Regions from separate parts of the Endobacterium panacihumi genome, predicted to be linked through region 1. Evidence: predicted binding sites of a transcription regulator. Region 1 holds the regulator's gene; each other region holds the start of a gene.

Region 1 (4,211 bases):
GACCGGTTATTACCTGATCTCCGGCTTCGGCGTGTCCGCCGAGCGCGCCTATATCATGATGGCGATCATGCTGGCCGCCGTGTTTTTCGACCGTCCGTCGATCAGCCTGCGCAATGTGGCGCTGGCGGCGCTGGTCGTTCTTGTCGTCTCTCCCTCGGAAATTCTGGGGCCGAGTTTCCAGATGTCCTTTGCCGCCACGGTGGCGCTGGTGGCGGGCTATTCGGCATGGAGCAGGCGCAGGGAGGCGAATAGCGACGATCCGCCATGGCGCCCGGCAGCGCTCAAACCGGTTTTTGCCCTGGGGCATCTGGTCGGTGGCGTCTTCGTCACGTCGCTGATCGGTGGCCTGTCGACGGCCATCTTTTCCATCGACCATTTTCACCGTCTTTCCACCTACGGGCTGGCCGCCAATCTGGCTGCCATGCCGCTCGTTTCGTTCATCGTCATGCCGTTCGGCCTGATTGCAATGCTGGTGATGCCATTTGGGCTGGATGGGCCGTTCTTGAACGTGATGGGCATGGGGCTGGAGGGCGTCATCATCGTCGCCAAAACCGTTGCCGGCTGGGGTGGCGATGTCGGCATCGGCCGCCAACCGACTTGGTTTCTTCCCATCGCAACGGCTGGCTTCCTTATCCTGACCTTGCTGCGCACGCGGCTTTATCTGCTGGGGCTGCCGTTTCTGGCTCTGGCCATTTTTCTCTCATGGCGGGCAGGGCACGATCCGCCGCCGGATTTTCTCGTTTCGGAAGATGGCAGCCTTGCTGCGTTTCTGGCGGATGGTCAGGTCGCCACCAATCGCGTCCGTCCGCCCGGTTTCATCTACTCGCAGTGGCGTCATGCCCTGTCATTGCCCCAGCCAGAGGGGCCGACTTTGCTGGATATTCCGGCACCGGACACGGAGGTGAAGCCTCCCCAGTCCAGTCATGCTTTGACGGCGGCAAACACGAGTGTAGACCTGCCCGGTTCGGACGCTGTGTCCCTGGCTTCTCCCACTATGCAGGAGAAAGGCGCTGCGAAGAAAAATGCGGCAAGTCCAGAAGCGCCAGTTGCTGCCGTAGCAAGGGCAGGCCGAGAGCCGCTCAAACCAGAACAAATCGCCCGAGCCCGGCAGGGCATGCGAAAAGCACTGCAGGAAACCCCTTCGGCAACATTCGCCTGCGCGGCCCGATCATGGTGTGTCGCAAGACCACGCGATGGCCCGACGATCGCGGTTGTGGAAGATGCGCGTTACGCCGGCCCCGCCTGTGATATGGCTCAGGTGGTGATCGCTGCGCGCGCCCGTTTCGATCGCTGCCGATCAGGCGCCCTGATGATCAATGGCGAAGCACTGCGCCGCATGGGGGCTTTGGAAATCCGCTTTAACGGAAAATCCGATCCTCAGGAATGGTCAGTCGTTGTCGCCATGGATGGCTCTGATCGCTCCTGGGAGCGCCACCGCCAGTATGACTGGCGGCGAGGTGTTTTCGATCCGGCATTGCCGGAACCGCTGCAATTCCTGAGCAGCAGATCGCAGATCAGTGGTAACGGCGAATGAGGCCGACCAGCTTGCCCTGAACTTTTACACGTTCCTGCGGGAAGATGCGGGTCTCATAAGCCGGGTTGGCGGCTTCCAGCGCGATCGATGCGCCCTTGCGGCGAAAACGCTTCAGTGTCGCTTCCTCGTCATCCACCAGCGCGACGATGATATCACCCGGCGTGGCGGTGTTGCCGTTGCGGATGATGACCGTGTCGCCATCCAGAATGCCGGCCTCGATCATCGAATCGCCGCGCACTTCCAGCGCATAATGTTCGCCATTGCCGAGCATTTCCGGCGGCACGGCGATTTCATGCGTGGTGTTCTGGATTGCGGAGATCGGCACACCGGCAGCAATCCGGCCCATGACGGGCACGGTGGTGGCCGGAATGCTGTCATTGGCGACCGGTGGCGGGGTGACCGTCTTGACCGGCTGGGTCTTGCCGAGACTGCCTTCGATGACGCTCGGTGAAAACGGTTTGCGCGGCGTCAGGCTGGCATTATAGGCGTCCGGCAGCTTGATGACTTCCAGGGCACGTGCCCGGTTCGGCAGGCGGCGGATGAAGCCGCGTTCCTCAAGTGCCGTGATCAGGCGGTGGATGCCCGATTTGGAAGCCAGGTCCAGCGCATCCTTCATTTCGTCGAACGATGGCGGCACACCGGACTCCTTCATGCGTTCGTGAATGAACAGAAGCAGTTCCTGCTGTTTGCGCGTGAGCATGGCGGGTCCTTGAAGGTGAAACAAATCCAGAACGGACACTATATGTTCCATGTGTGTTCCGCAACTACGAAAATTGGTAGTGCTTGGAACGAAGGCGGCGCATGGTGTGCTTGATCACGGGCTGGGAAAAGTCGATCACTGTTATTCAAGCCTGTTTTGAAGAAGGGCGGCCATGTTCACCATCGACCATCTCGTTTTGCCCACCGCGTCTCTCGATATTGCTCGTCGGCGATTAAGCCGGCTCGGTTTCACGGTTGCGGCCGACGCCACACATCCGTTCGGTACGGGAAATGCCTGTGTTTTCATGAGGGATGGCACCTATCTGGAGCCGTTGGCCGTTGTGGATTCGGAACTCTACGAGAACTCGATTGCAGCCGGTAATGCATTCGTGGCGCAGGATCAGGCGGCGCGCACAGTGATGGGCGAGGAGGGCTTTTCTGCCGTCGCCCTGGCAACGGACAATGCGCGTGCCGACCGTGAGCGGTTTACCCAAGCCGGGATTTCCGGCGGTGATATGCTGGAATTCTCACGGCTAGCGAAGTTGCCGGACGGTTCGGAAAAACTTGCCCGTTTTCATCTGGCTTTTGCGGGGCGCGGGGAAAGTGATTCTTTCGGCGTGTTCACATGTCAGCGGCTTGATCCCTTGCCGGCCGATCGCGCGACACTGGAGCGCCACGAAAACGGTGTTTTCGGTTTGGCGGAGGTCGTGCTGGTGGCGGAAAATGCATTGGCTTCTCACGTCGGGCGTCTGCAGATCGCGATCGATACCGGTTCGGAGCTTGCCGGCGAGCATCATCGCTTTTCCGCGAGAAACGCTGCCGTGCAGGTGCTGTCTGCCGAAACCTTTCGGGCTGAATTTGCGGTCGAGGCTGGTTTCAAGTCATCGCAAACGCTTGGCCTCACCGGCGCCGCCATCGTCTTCCGTGTTCCCGATCTCACCGTGACACGGGCAAAGCTTGCTGCTAATGACGTCGCATTCATGGAAAAGGGCAGCCGTATCATGGTTGCCCCGGCGCCCGGACAGGGTGCCGTATTTGCTTTCGAGGAGTGATCATGGCTGTCAGCGCCAAGGCCGAAGTAACCGTCGGCGAGGGGGCCAAGCAGGTCCTTTTTTCCAACAGCAAGAAACTCTCTCTGATCGCCGGCCCCTGCCAGATGGAAAGCCGCGACCATGCCTTCATGATCGCCGGCACGCTGTCGGAGCTCTGCGAGAAGCTTGGCATCGGTCTCGTCTACAAATCCTCCTTCGACAAGGCGAACCGCACGTCGATTGCCGGCAAGCGCGGCATCGGGCTCGAAACAGCAATGGAAATCTTTGCCGATCTCAAGAAGGAATTCGGCTTTCCGGTCCTGACCGACATTCATACCGAAGAGCAGTGCGCCATCGTTGCTGAAACGGTGGATATCCTGCAGATCCCGGCATTTTTGTCGCGCCAGACCGATCTTCTGGTGGCCGCTGCAAAAACCGGCCGTGCCATCAACGTCAAGAAGGGCCAGTTTCTGGCGCCCTGGGACATGAAGAATGTCCAGGCAAAGTTTACCGAAAGCGGAAACGGCAATGTGCTGCTGTGCGAGCGCGGTGCTTCCTTCGGCTACAACACGCTGGTCTCGGACATGCGCTCATTGCCGATCATGGCATCGCTCGGTTCGCCGGTCATTTTTGACGCCACCCATTCCGTGCAGCAGCCGGGCGGGCAGGGCGGTTCGAGCGGCGGTCAGCGCGAGTTCGTAGAAACGCTTGCGCGTGCAGCCGTGGCTGTCGGTGTGGCAGGTGTCTTTATCGAAACGCATGAGGATCCGGACAATGCGCCGTCGGATGGCCCCAACATGGTGCATCTGAAGGACATGCCGAAACTGCTGGAAAAACTGCTGGCTTTTGACGCCATCGCCAAGGCTGCGTGAAAAGGCCCATGTGACAAATTGCACTTTTGATCACCGTCAAGGAATCAAAAGTGCCTGCACTGTAATTGCCGTGTC
Region 2 (4,211 bases), on a different contig from region 1:
GGACAGAAGGCATTGGGCGATCTGCCGTGTTACGAAAACAATGTCCTCTTCCGACTGGATAGGATCGGCAAGACGGCGTTCTGCCGACAAGCTGGCAATGGGGCGACGCGGTGAGATCGGTTCATCGTTCTCACCCTTTGCCTGATCGAGCCGCAACAGGACTGCTGCGCCAAACCGGCGGGCGAGCGGTGCGCGCGGTGTGCGAATGAGGTCAGCAACCCGCTTCAGCCCCAGCTTTTGGAGAGCCGAAACCGTGTTCTGATCGAGCCTTAACGCTGCCACCGGCAGCGGTGCCAGCATTTCTTCAGCGTTTTCATCGCTGACAATGTGATTACCGCCATAATGGCAGATTGCCCATGATAGGCCGGGAGAGGAAGAGACCGCACCACGTACCTCCAACCCCATCTGGGTCAGGCGTTTGAGAATATCTTCCAACAAAGCCGCCTCACCGCCCACGAGATGGGCGCAGCCGGTGATGTCGAGAAAAAGACCGTTTTTTCCTTCCAGCGCCACCAGCGGTGTGTAGCGATCGCACCAATCAGCAATCCCCTCAAGCAGCCGATGGTCGGCGGCCTGATCTTCATCGACAACGATCACGCCGGGGCAGATGGCACGCGCTTCCGCCAAGCCTTGCCCAAGCCGAAGACCTAACCGGGCCGCTTCATCATTACAGGCAACAAGCCTCAATGTGTTGTCGACATGCGCGACACAAACGATAGGCCCGGCTTCAGGACGCCCGGTCGAACGCAAGTCTTGCCCCCACTTTCGCCGCAGCACCCGATCGATCGACAGTTTTGGGAAAGTCAGGGCCAGAATACGTTGGGTGCCGGACTGCAAAGACAGATTTGGCTGGCGCGTGAGCGGTTGAGAGGCGGCGGTCATCGGAATTCCATTCCAGGAGTAAGGAAAATGGAGCCGGGTTGCGGCTCCGTTCGAGGGTGAGACGAAAGACGGAATGCCCGATGCTGCCGCCAAGCATGGTTCCATCAGCGAGATACCGGTTTGCTGCCGGCGCAGTTTCGACCAGAAAGCGGAAATCGGCGCTGCTCGCCTCCTCCTCTCCAGCTTGTCGAAGGACGAACAAAGGCCGACCTGATGCCTTGGCACGGAGACTCAACCGTCGACTTTCGGTGAGGCCGAAATGCTTGAGATTGCCGCAGACTTCCAGGACCGTTATTGCAAAAGCGCCGCTTGCCGCCGCCGCTTCTGCAAGCCAAAGCGCATCTTCCAGCCTGCGTGGCCGGGCATGCAAAAAGGTTTCCGGTTTTATGCCGAAATCCAGAAGCCCTAACGCATAGGGCATTCCGGTCTCCAAAACTGCGAGGCGGTCGGCAATCCAGAGAATTGGCAATCCGCACGTCATCGATTGCCCCGGCCCTTCCCCCTGGTTCTGCAGCAATGCCGAAACCGCCAGGGCAAAACCGCTGGCAGCACCGGCATCCTTCATAGCGCTGGTGCGGATTTCGGCCAGCCCATCCAATGGCAGACCGCCCTCCAGCGCCTGGTCGAGAACATCAATGCCAAAGGAAAGCCGCTCGCGCTTGTCCTGCACGGCAGCTATCTGCTTAGCCCTGTCACCCGATCCATCGAATGCCCGGATATCTTTGCCTTCCATGCGGGCAATGGTTTCACGCAGGGCAAAAACTGTCTCCTGCGCCACAGCTTTCCCAGCCATGACGTCGCTCCATTCGGATATGTTCACTTTATGTTCTTATGGATTCCAGAGCTGGCTTGAGGAGTCAACAGCAATGTGAAATGATTCCCATTCAGGATGGTACGGACCATTGAATCCGCACTCGAAAAATTTTCTCAAAAAGCATATATGCATGGCCATAAGGAGTACCCATGGCCCGTATCGACCAGACAGACGATTGGCGTGATCGCCATGCGCCTACCATCAGTGCCTTTGAATCGCTCGCGATCGAAGCCTATGGTCTCTTGCCCGCAGAATTCAGAGCCCTCACAGCCAATCTGACGATCGAGATCGAGGATTTTCCCGATGACGACGTTTTCGAAGACATGGCACTGGAAACCCCTTTCGACCTGCTCGGCCTGTTCGAGGGCCGCGGCCTTTCCGAGCGCTTTACCGTTGAGACCGGTGAACTGCCGAACCGGATCAGGCTCTATCGTCGCCCGATCCTGGATTATTGGGCCGAAAACGAGGAAACGCTGGGCGACATCATCACCCACGTGCTGATCCATGAAATCGGCCATCATTTTGGCCTCAGCGACGACGACATGGAGCGCATTGAAGAAAGTGCAGATGCCGCCGCCGCTGCAGAACGATGAATGTTACTGCTCGCCGAGTTTCATGTCGGGATGGTAATCCTTGCCCTCGACAGTCTTGGTCACAGGCTGCGCGCACTGCATTTCGCCCGTTTTAGCGTTGAACGCGTAGGCCGGCGAGCCTGCCAGTTCCCAGCCCTTGTTCAGCGCCAGTGTCACCTTGTGACAAAATGCGGCGTCATCCGGCCCGGTGAGAAGACGGTAAAGTTTCATGCGCGTGTCCTTCGTTCTGCCATGCGGTTTGCTTTTGCGACCAGTTTTTCCGCCTGCACCAGATGCAGGCGTTCGACCATGCGGCCATCCATGGTAATGACATTGAGATCTTTGGTTTCCGGCAGAGCAAAGGCGGCAATGATTGCCCGCGCTTCCTTCACCGCTTCAGGTGAAGGACCAAAGGCATGGTTGGCGGCTTCGATCTGGACCGGATGGATCAGCATCTTGCCATCAAACCCCATATCCCGTCCCTGTTCGCATTCTGCCTCATAAGCAGCAGACTCCCGAAAGTCGTTAAAAACGCTGTCGATCACATCCAAGCCATAGGCGCGGGCCGCCAGCACCACCTGCATCATCCATGGCATGAGATAGGTCCGCCCGGGCCGAGCCGGCACACCGGTATCCTTACGCAGGTCGTTGAGGCCGATCACGAAACAATCGAGTCTGGTTCCGCTGTCATGGGCCGCCCGCGCAATCTCGACCGCATTGGCAATGCCGCGTGCGGTCTCCATCATCGCCCAGATGCGCAAGTGTGGTGATGATTGCGCCAACCGCGCTTCGATATCCGTTATGACAGAGATGTCATCGACCTTCGGCAGGGCAACCGCATTCGGCATGACATCACGGACAAGCTCGATATCTTCCGCACCAAAATCGGACGCAAGCGCGTTGATGCGGATGATCGTTTCCTTGCCGTTCAAAGGTGTTTCAGCAAAAAAGCGGCGAAGATTGTTCCGCGCTTCGGCTTTCTTTTCAGGAGCAACCGAGTCTTCCAGATCAAAGATCACCGCATCACAATCGAGCATATGGGTCTTGTCCAGGGCCCGCCGGTTGATGGCAGGAACACTGAGAACGGATCGGCGCAGTCGAGCAGTTTCTGAAAAATCAGGCATGCCGCTTTGTGCCAAGCTTTGAACGCACGCGCAATATCGTGATCGCGCCTTGATCGCGTCCAGGTCACTATCCCTCTTGCAAGCGGAACGGGAAAGGCCCACATTGCCTGTATCGAAAGGGATTTAACAATCATGCAGAACATCCGCGCCTTCTTTTTTGCTCTGTCCGGCATCGCCGTCATTGCATTTGTGGCTGTCCTCACCGCTTCTCTAACGGTCGCCTTTGCCGGTATGCTAGCCATCTTTACCGGCATCCGCCTGCTTTCGGCCCGACTTAAACCCGTCCCGGTGCGCGCCAAGAATGCCAAACAGGAAAACATGCGCGTCTGGAACGACGGCCGAGGAACGATCATCGATCTTTAAGATCGATCGTACCGGCGGGTACCGTACCGGTTAAACGTGAATCGACCTTCAAATCCGGGCGATTTTGCTCTATTGGCATGATCTTCTGTTTGAGAAGACCACCTGAAGGTTTGCCATGGAAAAGTTTACCACCCTCACCGGCGTTGCCGCTCCGCTTCCGGTCGTCAATATTGACACCGACATGATCATTCCGAAGGATTATCTGAAGACGATCAAGCGCACCGGTCTCGGCAAGGGACTTTTCGCGGAAGCCCGCTATAACGAGGACGGCAGCCCGAACGCCGATTTCGTTCTCAACAAGCCAGCCTATCAGAATGCCAAGATCATCGTTGCCGGTGACAATTTTGGCTGCGGTTCGTCACGTGAACATGCGCCATGGGCACTGCTCGACTTCGGCATTCGCTGCGTGATCTCGACGTCCTTCGCCGACATTTTCTACAACAACTGCTTCAAGAA
Region 3 (4,211 bases), 460 kb from region 1:
TGGTGAGTGCCGGGATCAGTGTCGCCTTCCAGTCGCGCAGGAAGAGATAGATGACCACGACCACGATCAGGCTGGAAAGGCCGAGCGCGATCTCGACCTCGTGCAGTGCGCCCTCGATGAACACGGCATCATCGCTGGTAATGGCGATGCGCGTGCCTTCCGGCAGGTTGGGCTGCAGGGCAGCGACGGCCTTCTTGACGCCTTCGGAAATGCTGAGCGTGTTCGATTGCGCCTGACGCAGCACGCCGAGACCGACACCGGGCACGCTGTTAGAGCGGAGCGCCGTGGTGCCATCGTCAGGGCCGAGCATCACAGTCGCCACGTCGCGGATGCGGACATTGTCGCCGATCAGGACGTTTTCAAAATCCTCCGGCTTGGTGAGATTGGCTGTGGCGCGGACGATGATATCCTGCGTGGAGGATTCGAGCGAACCCGCCGGCACGTCAAGGGCAGCGGTGGACAGCGCGTTGGAGAGATCGGCGATCGTCAGACCACGGCCGGCAAGTGCTTCCTGATCGACATCGACGCGAAAAACCTTTTCCTGATCGCCGTAAAGTTCGACATCGGCGACACCATCGACGGCGGCCAGACGGTCGGAAATCTCGTTTTCGACCAGGAGCGTCAGATCTTCCATCGACAGCGTCGTGGAGGTGACGGCAAGGCGCATGATCGGCTGGCTGTCACTGTCGGCCTTGATGATGCGCGGTTCGTCGGCATCCTCCGGCAGCTGATTGGTGACGCGGCCGAGCGCATCGCGCACATCGTTGGCGGCGACGGCAAGGTCGGCCGTATCGCTGAATTCCAGCGTGACGCGGCTTTGACCGAAATCGGAAATCGACGAGATAGTTTTCAGACCGCTGACGCGGGCGACAGCACCCTCGATGACGTCGGTGACTTCCTGGTCCATCGTCTGGGCGGACGCGCCGTCATAGGTGGTGCGCACGCTGATGACCGGCTGATCGACATCCGGCAGTTCACGCACTTCGATGCCGACGAGTGCCGCGAGACCGGCAACAACCAGCAGCGTGTTCAGGACCGCGGCCAGAACCGGGCGACGCACGAAGAGTGCGGTGAAGGTTTTCTGGCTGTCGGCGCTTTTGTCCTGGCCGGACCTGTTTTCCGTTTCGTCACTCACGCTCATCGGCTGGCGACCTCCGGCGGCTTTTCACCGGCAATGCGGACAGTGCCGTTTTCGCGAACACGCTGCAGGCCTTCGGTGGCGACGAGATCGCCTTCCTTGATATCACCCGCGACGAGAATGGCGTCGGGATTGCGCTGGATGATGCGCACGCGGGCTTTCACCGACTTTTTGTCGACGATCTGCCAGACGAAGGAACCCTTGCTGTCCCACTGCACGGCAAGCGGATCGACCGTGGCATAGGTCTCGCCCGGAAAACGCATGGTGACGCCAAAGGACATGCCGGCGCGCAAAAGGTCTTCCTCGTTTTCGACCTTGGCGCGAATACGAATGGTGCGGCTGGCCGGATCGACACGGTTGTCGACCGCCTCGACCGAACCTTCGAAGACGCGGCCCGGACGCGAAGCCGAGGTCGCCTGAACCGGCATGCCGACATTGACCTGCACGGCGAACCGTTCCGGCGCCCAGAAATCCACCAGCAGCTGCTGGCGGTTATCGACCTGCACGACATTGCTGGATGTGGTGACGTTGTCGCCGATATTGACCACGACGATGCCGACAATGCCATCAATGGGGGCGACGACGGAGCGGCGCTTCAAGGCCAGTTCGGCGTTTGTCAGCGCCAGTTGCGCTGTTTCCTTGGCGATCTGCGCATCGAGAACATCGAGACGGGAGAAGCTTTTTACCGCCGAATAGCTCTCGGCCTTTTCGGTGGCGCTGCGCAGCAGGACTTTTGCCTGATCGCGCAGGATGATCTGCTCGTCGTCGTCGAGCTGGGCGAGAACCTGCCCCTTCTTGACGACGTCGCCGGATTTCACATGGATTTCGTTGATCGTGCCGGCTGCCTGCGGCATGACGATGACCGACTGGATGGCCTCGCCGCTACCGATGGCCGACAGCTGGTCGTTGACGATGCCCTTGCCGACCGGGCGGGTGGCGACAAGAACCGCCTGCTGACCACCGCCACCGGCACGCGCTGTTGCAGCCGCCGTGGCACCTCCGGAGGACGCTTCGGCCGAGACCGGCTCGGTCGCTGCCGGATTGATCGCCGCGACCACGCTTTCAGGAACCCCCATGGACACCAGTGTGCGGCCGGCATCTGCCGACAGCCAGACCCACAGACAGAGGCCCGCAAGCAACACTGCCACCGAGGTCAGGAGCTGGTTTCCGATCCGCATGCATTTCTCCGGCATTCAACTTGAGTGGGTGAAGTATCTCCGTTTCAGCCTGTTTACGCAATGCTTGGCGGGGTACCTTACCGATTTGTAACCTCGCGTAATTTCACGCATATGTCAGATGCTGAAGCTTTGTTCAGATGCGATCATTTGCTGTGCATGTTGCCTGCCATCAGGCTGCCTGTTTCCGCCTTTACTGTGGCGGCTCCCGAAAAAGTCCACAGGCGACATGTGCAAATGGAATGAAACCAGAACATCTTTTCTGGCCTTTCGGTTCCGAATCACTACATTGGCCCCATGAGTAACAGTTTCGACGATATCCCGTTCTTCGACGAAGAGCCGGAACCCCGCCGCCCGCAGAGCCGCGGCAGCAACGCCCCTGTACCGGCCGCCGGTCAGGCAGCACCTCCGGCTGGCGGTGGGCTCGGCATTGCCGCCCGCGCCATGGCGGCGCGCGACCAGAACCGACCGAGCCTCGACTACCTCTCCGGCCTCAACCCGGAACAGCGCGAGGCTGTGGAAACGACCGATGGCCCGGTTCTCGTTCTCGCCGGCGCCGGTACCGGCAAAACCCGTGTGCTGACCACCCGCATCGCCCATATTCTTGAGACCGGAAAGGCATGGCCGAGCCAGATCCTTGCCGTGACCTTTACCAACAAGGCAGCGCGCGAGATGAAGGAGCGCATCGGCGTTCTCGTCGGCGGCGCTGTCGAGGGCATGCCGTGGCTCGGCACCTTTCACTCGATCGGCGTGAAACTGCTGCGCCGTCATGCGGAGCTGGTGGGCCTGCGCTCCGACTTCACCATTCTGGACACCGACGACGTGGTGCGGTTGATCAAGCAGCTGATTCAGGCCGAAGGTCTGGACGACAAGCGCTGGCCGGCAAAACAGTTCGCCGGCATGATCGACGGCTGGAAAAACAAGGGGCTGCTGCCGCCGGACATTCCGGAAGGCGATGCCCGCGCCTTCGCCAACGGCAAGGGCCGCGAGCTTTACGCTGCCTATCAGGCGCGCCTGCGCACGCTCAACGCCTGCGATTTCGGCGATCTGCTGCTGCATCCGATCGCGTTGTTCCGCAAGGCGCCGGATCTGCTGAAAGAGTATCACGAGCGCTTTCGTTACATTCTCGTCGATGAGTATCAGGACACCAACACCGCCCAATATATGTGGCTGCGTCTTCTCGCTCAGCGCCCCAAGGGCGTGCCGCAAAATGTCTGCTGCGTTGGTGATGACGACCAGTCGATCTATGGCTGGCGCGGTGCCGAGGTGGACAACATCCTCCGCTTCGAAAAGGACTTTTTGGGCGCCAAGGTGATCAAGCTGGAGCGTAATTATCGTTCCACCGAGCATATTCTCGGCGCTGCCGGTCATCTGATAGCCCACAATGAAGGGCGGCTCGGCAAAACCCTGTTCACCGACCGCAGCGATCCCGACGACCAGAAGGTTCAGGTGCATGCCGCCTGGGATTCGGAAGAAGAAGCCCGCGCCGTCGGCGAGGAAATCGAGCGGCTGCAGCGTGGCGACAGCACGGACGGCAAGAAACATGCGCTGAACGACATGGCGATCCTCGTTCGCGCCTCGTTCCAGATGCGCGAATTCGAAGACCGTTTTGTCACGCTTGGCCTCAATTACCGCGTCATCGGCGGTCCGCGCTTCTACGAGCGTCTCGAAGTGCGCGATGCGATGGCCTATTTCCGCCTCGTCTGCCAGCCGGCAGACGATCTTGCCTTCGAGCGTATCGTCAACACGCCGAAACGCGGCCTTGGCGACACCACCATCCGCAATCTGCATGACTATGCCCGCGCCCGCGACATTCCGATGCTGGCCGCCGCTTCGGACATGATCGAAACGGACGAGCTGAAGCCGAAGGCGCGCAAGGCGCTGTTCGACGTCATCCA
Region 4 (4,211 bases), on a different contig from region 1:
ATCGGATAGACCAGTATGGACATGCCGTCGGCAAGGTCGAGACGACAGCCGACGACCAGACGCAGTCCCGTGCCACGCGAGGCCTCAAGCGCACGGATGATACCGGCCAGCGAGTTACGATCGACGACGCCGACGGCATCGATGCCAAGCGCCGCAGCGGTTTCGAACAGTTCCTGCGCCGAGCTCGCCCCGCGCAGGAAGGAAAAATGCGTCGTCACCTGCAGCTCGGCATATCTCCTCATGCGAAAATCCCGTGGCAGAACCACCGGTGGCTGCCGGTTTCGGGATCGACGCCATCGCCGGAGCGAAACACCCACAGCCGTTCGCCGCTCTCGTCCTCGATAACAAAATAATCGCGCACCGCCTCCATTTCGCTGTCGCGTTGCCACCACTCTCCAAAGATCCGCTCGGGGCCATCGGCGCGCTTGACCTTGCGGCGTTTGCCGCGCCAGGTGATCGAGGCAGGCGGATAGTCGGGCATCAGTGCGATGGCAGTGATCAGTTCCGGCCGCGGCAGTAACCGCACAGGCCTGCGCCAGTGTCCGACCCATGCGATTGCGATCGGATCGGCAACAGCGCTGATGCGCTGGACGGAACGCTCGGGAACGTCGGACGCCATTGGCGCAAGACGATAGACCTTGTGGCCGCGGTTCCCATAGATGTCGATCAGCGGCGAAACATCGGTGACCTCCTCCTCCACCAGCGAGGACGATTTCTGCGTCTCTTCAAGCGGCTCGGCGATCACAGCAACCAGGGTCAGTTTCTCGATGCCAAAGCCCGGCTCGATCTTTTCGGTCCGATCACGAAACAGCTTGGTCAACCAGGCGACGTCCCGGGCCGGCTTGACCGTGCCGGCACGGATCGCCTGCCGTGTGCCATCGACCTTGTCGACGATCAGATCGGCACGGCGCACGCCCAGGCCTTGTCTCTGAAGCTCCTGGATCAGTTGGACGATCAGCCGGCCGACATATTTGTTGATGGTCTCGGCAGCACCGATCGGCTCGGCGAACGAGCGGGCAACCTCGATCAGTTCGGCTGTGCGGATCGGCTCGATCGGCTCAGCCGCCCGCCCAAACATCTGATCGAGACGGCGGCCGATTTCCGGACCGAACCGCAGATTCAAGGGCGCGCGTGCCGTGTTGGCAAGCTCGCCGATGGTTTGAAAACCGAGGGTCCGCAAATCACCAATGATCTTGGGTGGGAGACGCAGTAGCGAAATCGGCAGTTTCTCGACAGCGCGGACGGTCTGACCGATCGGTACGATGACAGTTTCACGGCTGATGGCGCGGGCGCAGGCATGTGCCGCACCCCAGGTATCGGCGACGGCGACCCGGGCCGTCAGCTTTCTTGCCAGGAACTGATTAGCGATCTTGCTCACCATCGGTAGTTCGCCACCCTGCAGATGGTCGGCGCCTTCGGTATCCATGACAATCCCATCAACACCATCGACGGCAACGATCGGGGAATAGAGCGTCAGTGCCCAAAGCGTGATCCGCTCCAGCGCCGCGGCGTCCGTCTTGAGGTCTGCGTCCACCAGCATCAGCCCGCGAAACAGCGCCTGTGCTTTCGCAGCCGGCATGCCGACGCGCACGCCTGCTTTCCTTGCAGCCGCATCGGCGGCCGACACCCAGCGTTTCGAGCCGCTTTTGGCGATCACGGCGATGGCCTGTTCAGGCGGAATGGACGGATCGTCCCGGCGAATGCGATCGGTCGGCAGATCCGGTAGATAAATCGAGACGACCCTTGTCATCACACGCCCTCACGAGAAACTCAGCACACTCACCCGCTTTCACGCGCATCAACTCCACAAACCATCTTGGTCGCCCCACCCCCGGAACCGGCAAATCCTCCGATGGCATGACGCTCACCCGCCACCGTGTAGTCGAGGCCGTCGGTTGCCCAAAGTCATTGGCTTCCGTCTGCCGCCGCCAACGGCGAACGGCGAGCGCCATCGTCCCAGTGCGCTCGGCGGCCAGCTGAAGCCGGCGCGAACCGACCATTGGCAGGCGGACAAGTTCGCCGACGACCGCACCAAGACCGCCGAAGGAGAGCCCCTCCTCCATGTTGGCCAGCACATCGTCGTCCTTGTCGGACTCGACAAAAATCACCCGATCGGAATGCAGACCAACCTGTGCCAATGCCGGGAAAAACAGATCCGGTCGCGTCAGACACCAGACGATCGGTCCTTTCGTTCTGGCTGCGATGCCCGCTGCAAAGAGCGCGGCGGCCGCACCATCGACCGTACCCGATCCGCCTCCGGCAAACTCATGCAGGGCGCCATGGGCAAGACCACCGCCGGGTAGAGCCGCATCCATCTCAGGCACGCCGAATGCCAGACAGCCGGCTTTCTTCACCGTGCTGGTTTCGAGTGAGGCAATCCGCTCGCGCAGATCGGAGATCAAATCTGAAACACCCTCTGACGTCCTTGGGGCGCGCGCAGCAGTCATCGTTCACGGCTCCCCTCAGGAACGTGTTGGCAGAGCTTCGGGCCAGCATCATGCTGGACAAAATGCGGATGTTCTGTTTCTGTTCCGATGCCTGCGAAGAGTCAAGCAACCAGAAGGTTGGGAATATTATCCTGAACCTATGCTAAGCCAGGAAGATCAATGAGATTCAGCCACATAGGCTGTGAGGAATTATTTTAGCGATTAATTATCGAATTTCTTGGAGTGAGGAAGGCAACGAATGAGCACATGGCTTCAGCTAACAGTGAGCCCGACGTCCTCAGTTTTTGAAGAACTCACTGTTCGCTTCTAACTGAGCAGAGAAAGCATCCTTCTCTTCGTCTCCGGTGCCATCAACAAAACCAACTGCTTTTCTTGGCGTGACTGTCCAATGCCATTTTGCCGCTGTGTTACCTTTCAATCCCTCCGGCCAGACTTTAGCGACCTCGTTTCCTTCGTGGAACCCGAGCCGCTCATTTGTATCTGGGGGCTGAAGCCAACGGAGCGATTTATCTGGCAAATACTGAGCCTTAATGCTTTTTCCAGTCACGGTAGACAGCAGTAATGCAGAGAAGATTGATGTCGCGCAACTTGATTATAGCCTAATCACGACATTGCGCTCTGAAACCACGCCGAGCCGCGTGGTCACCCCAACTTCATTGGACAAGTCGGGAATACAGCTTACGATCCATCGCTGGAGGAACCGTGTCATGATTATTCCGCGAAAACTTGTTGTGCCAGATGCAGAGATGGACGCACTTCGGCATAAACTCGGTACTTATGCTATTCGCTATCATCTCTCAGGCCCTATGAAGGAACGGCTCGTCGACCAAACATTCATGGAACTCGCCAACGAACCTGACATTCTGCTCGACAAGCCGATCGAGCAGGCGATCGCAGAAACGATGCACCGGGTATTTATGGGCGGTAAAGCTGCGCAATAATCACCTATTCACCACAACCTTCTGCATGCCTTGAAAACCTTCAGCACCCTCATAGTTTTCACGCCAGGATGGGGGAATGAAGAGTGACGATAACCGCACGAAACGAAGCGTCGCCTTGTTTGCCTCATGCAGGTGAGGCTATGACTTTCCCTGCTGCGCAGTTATTGCACGTTGGACAGCTGAAGGCCTTTCCGCTGCGATGCGTGGCCATTCCCGTTTCGAAAACCCCTATCGCTTCCACAGTCAAGCCACCCAACACGACGCGTGGATCGACGGCTTCCAGAGCTTCCAGCTATAGTCTCATGGTCAAATTGACACCCATAACCTGATCCAGATTACTGCTGCCGCCACTGCGTTTAGCGGCATGGTTGCCGCGTCGGACTTGAACTCGAAGCCTCTTGGGACCGTCACTCCCATTGCCGGGCCCACGTTCTCAGCTCGCCTTTCGCCTTCTCCGGCCAGGCCTTCACATTCGGATGGACGATAATTCTCTTGCCCTCGGGTTTCCATGCAGCGAACACCTCCACGATCCTGCCTGGACAGGAAGAGAAGTCCTGCTTCTTCATCGCAATTATGTGGTCTGCAAGCCGATCAAACGAAATCATCACCTTTGAACTCGCCGCTACCCACACCGGTCATGAGTTCCTGGAATCGGCAGAGTTGGGACCGGGTTCAAGGAGGCCGAGGCCACCAAGCTGCGCAAGATGCTCGAAAAGCTACGGTAGAAGCGACCGCCGGTGCCCTATGCTGGAGAAGCCGATATCGTCTGGGTCCATCCGACGCTGATTGCCGAGATCGAGTTCCGTGGCTGGACGGCAGATCG

Evidence for each region. The regulator LexA, encoded in region 1, represses DNA repair genes until DNA is damaged. The targets are predictions, from matches to a motif close to TGTTCNNNNTGTGTTCNG.
Region 2: ACRQ1B_RS26615 (ImuA family protein) is a predicted target of LexA. The motif match lies at 1,696-1,713, and genes of this name have one in related genera.
Region 3: ACRQ1B_RS05245 (ATP-dependent helicase) is a predicted target of LexA. The motif match lies at 2,552-2,569, and genes of this name have one in related genera.
Region 4: ACRQ1B_RS16355 (ImuA family protein) is a predicted target of LexA. The motif match lies at 2,517-2,534, and genes of this name have one in related genera.

Annotation. Positions count from the first base shown of each region.
Region 1 covers NZ_JBOZRA010000001.1:1,513,814-1,518,024, reverse strand. Annotated here, with positions in the region: gene ACRQ1B_RS07520 (ComEC/Rec2 family competence protein) at 1-1,534, shown strand, start outside; gene lexA (transcriptional repressor LexA) at 1,515-2,234, opposite strand; gene ACRQ1B_RS07510 (VOC family protein) at 2,407-3,285, shown strand; gene kdsA (3-deoxy-8-phosphooctulonate synthase) at 3,288-4,136, shown strand.
Region 2 covers NZ_JBOZRA010000009.1:108,802-113,012, forward strand. Annotated here, with positions in the region: gene ACRQ1B_RS26610 (Y-family DNA polymerase) at 1-777, opposite strand, end outside; gene ACRQ1B_RS26615 (ImuA family protein) at 728-1,675, opposite strand; gene ACRQ1B_RS26620 (metallopeptidase family protein) at 1,846-2,289, shown strand; gene ACRQ1B_RS26625 (DUF1737 domain-containing protein) at 2,293-2,499, opposite strand; gene ACRQ1B_RS26630 (HpcH/HpaI aldolase/citrate lyase family protein) at 2,496-3,392, opposite strand; gene ACRQ1B_RS26635 (hypothetical protein) at 3,525-3,755, shown strand; gene leuD (3-isopropylmalate dehydratase small subunit) at 3,871-4,211, shown strand, end outside.
Region 3 covers NZ_JBOZRA010000001.1:1,058,374-1,062,584, reverse strand. Annotated here, with positions in the region: gene ACRQ1B_RS05255 (efflux RND transporter permease subunit) at 1-1,141, opposite strand, end outside; gene ACRQ1B_RS05250 (efflux RND transporter periplasmic adaptor subunit) at 1,138-2,316, opposite strand; gene ACRQ1B_RS05245 (ATP-dependent helicase) at 2,611-4,211, shown strand, end outside.
Region 4 covers NZ_JBOZRA010000003.1:202,108-206,318, reverse strand. Annotated here, with positions in the region: gene ACRQ1B_RS16365 (error-prone DNA polymerase) at 1-242, opposite strand, end outside; gene ACRQ1B_RS16360 (Y-family DNA polymerase) at 239-1,750, opposite strand; gene ACRQ1B_RS16355 (ImuA family protein) at 1,671-2,447, opposite strand; gene ACRQ1B_RS16350 (hypothetical protein) at 2,725-2,865, opposite strand; gene ACRQ1B_RS16345 (hypothetical protein) at 2,978-3,388, shown strand; partial or broken gene ACRQ1B_RS16340 (ATP dependent DNA ligase) at 4,039-4,211, shown strand, end outside.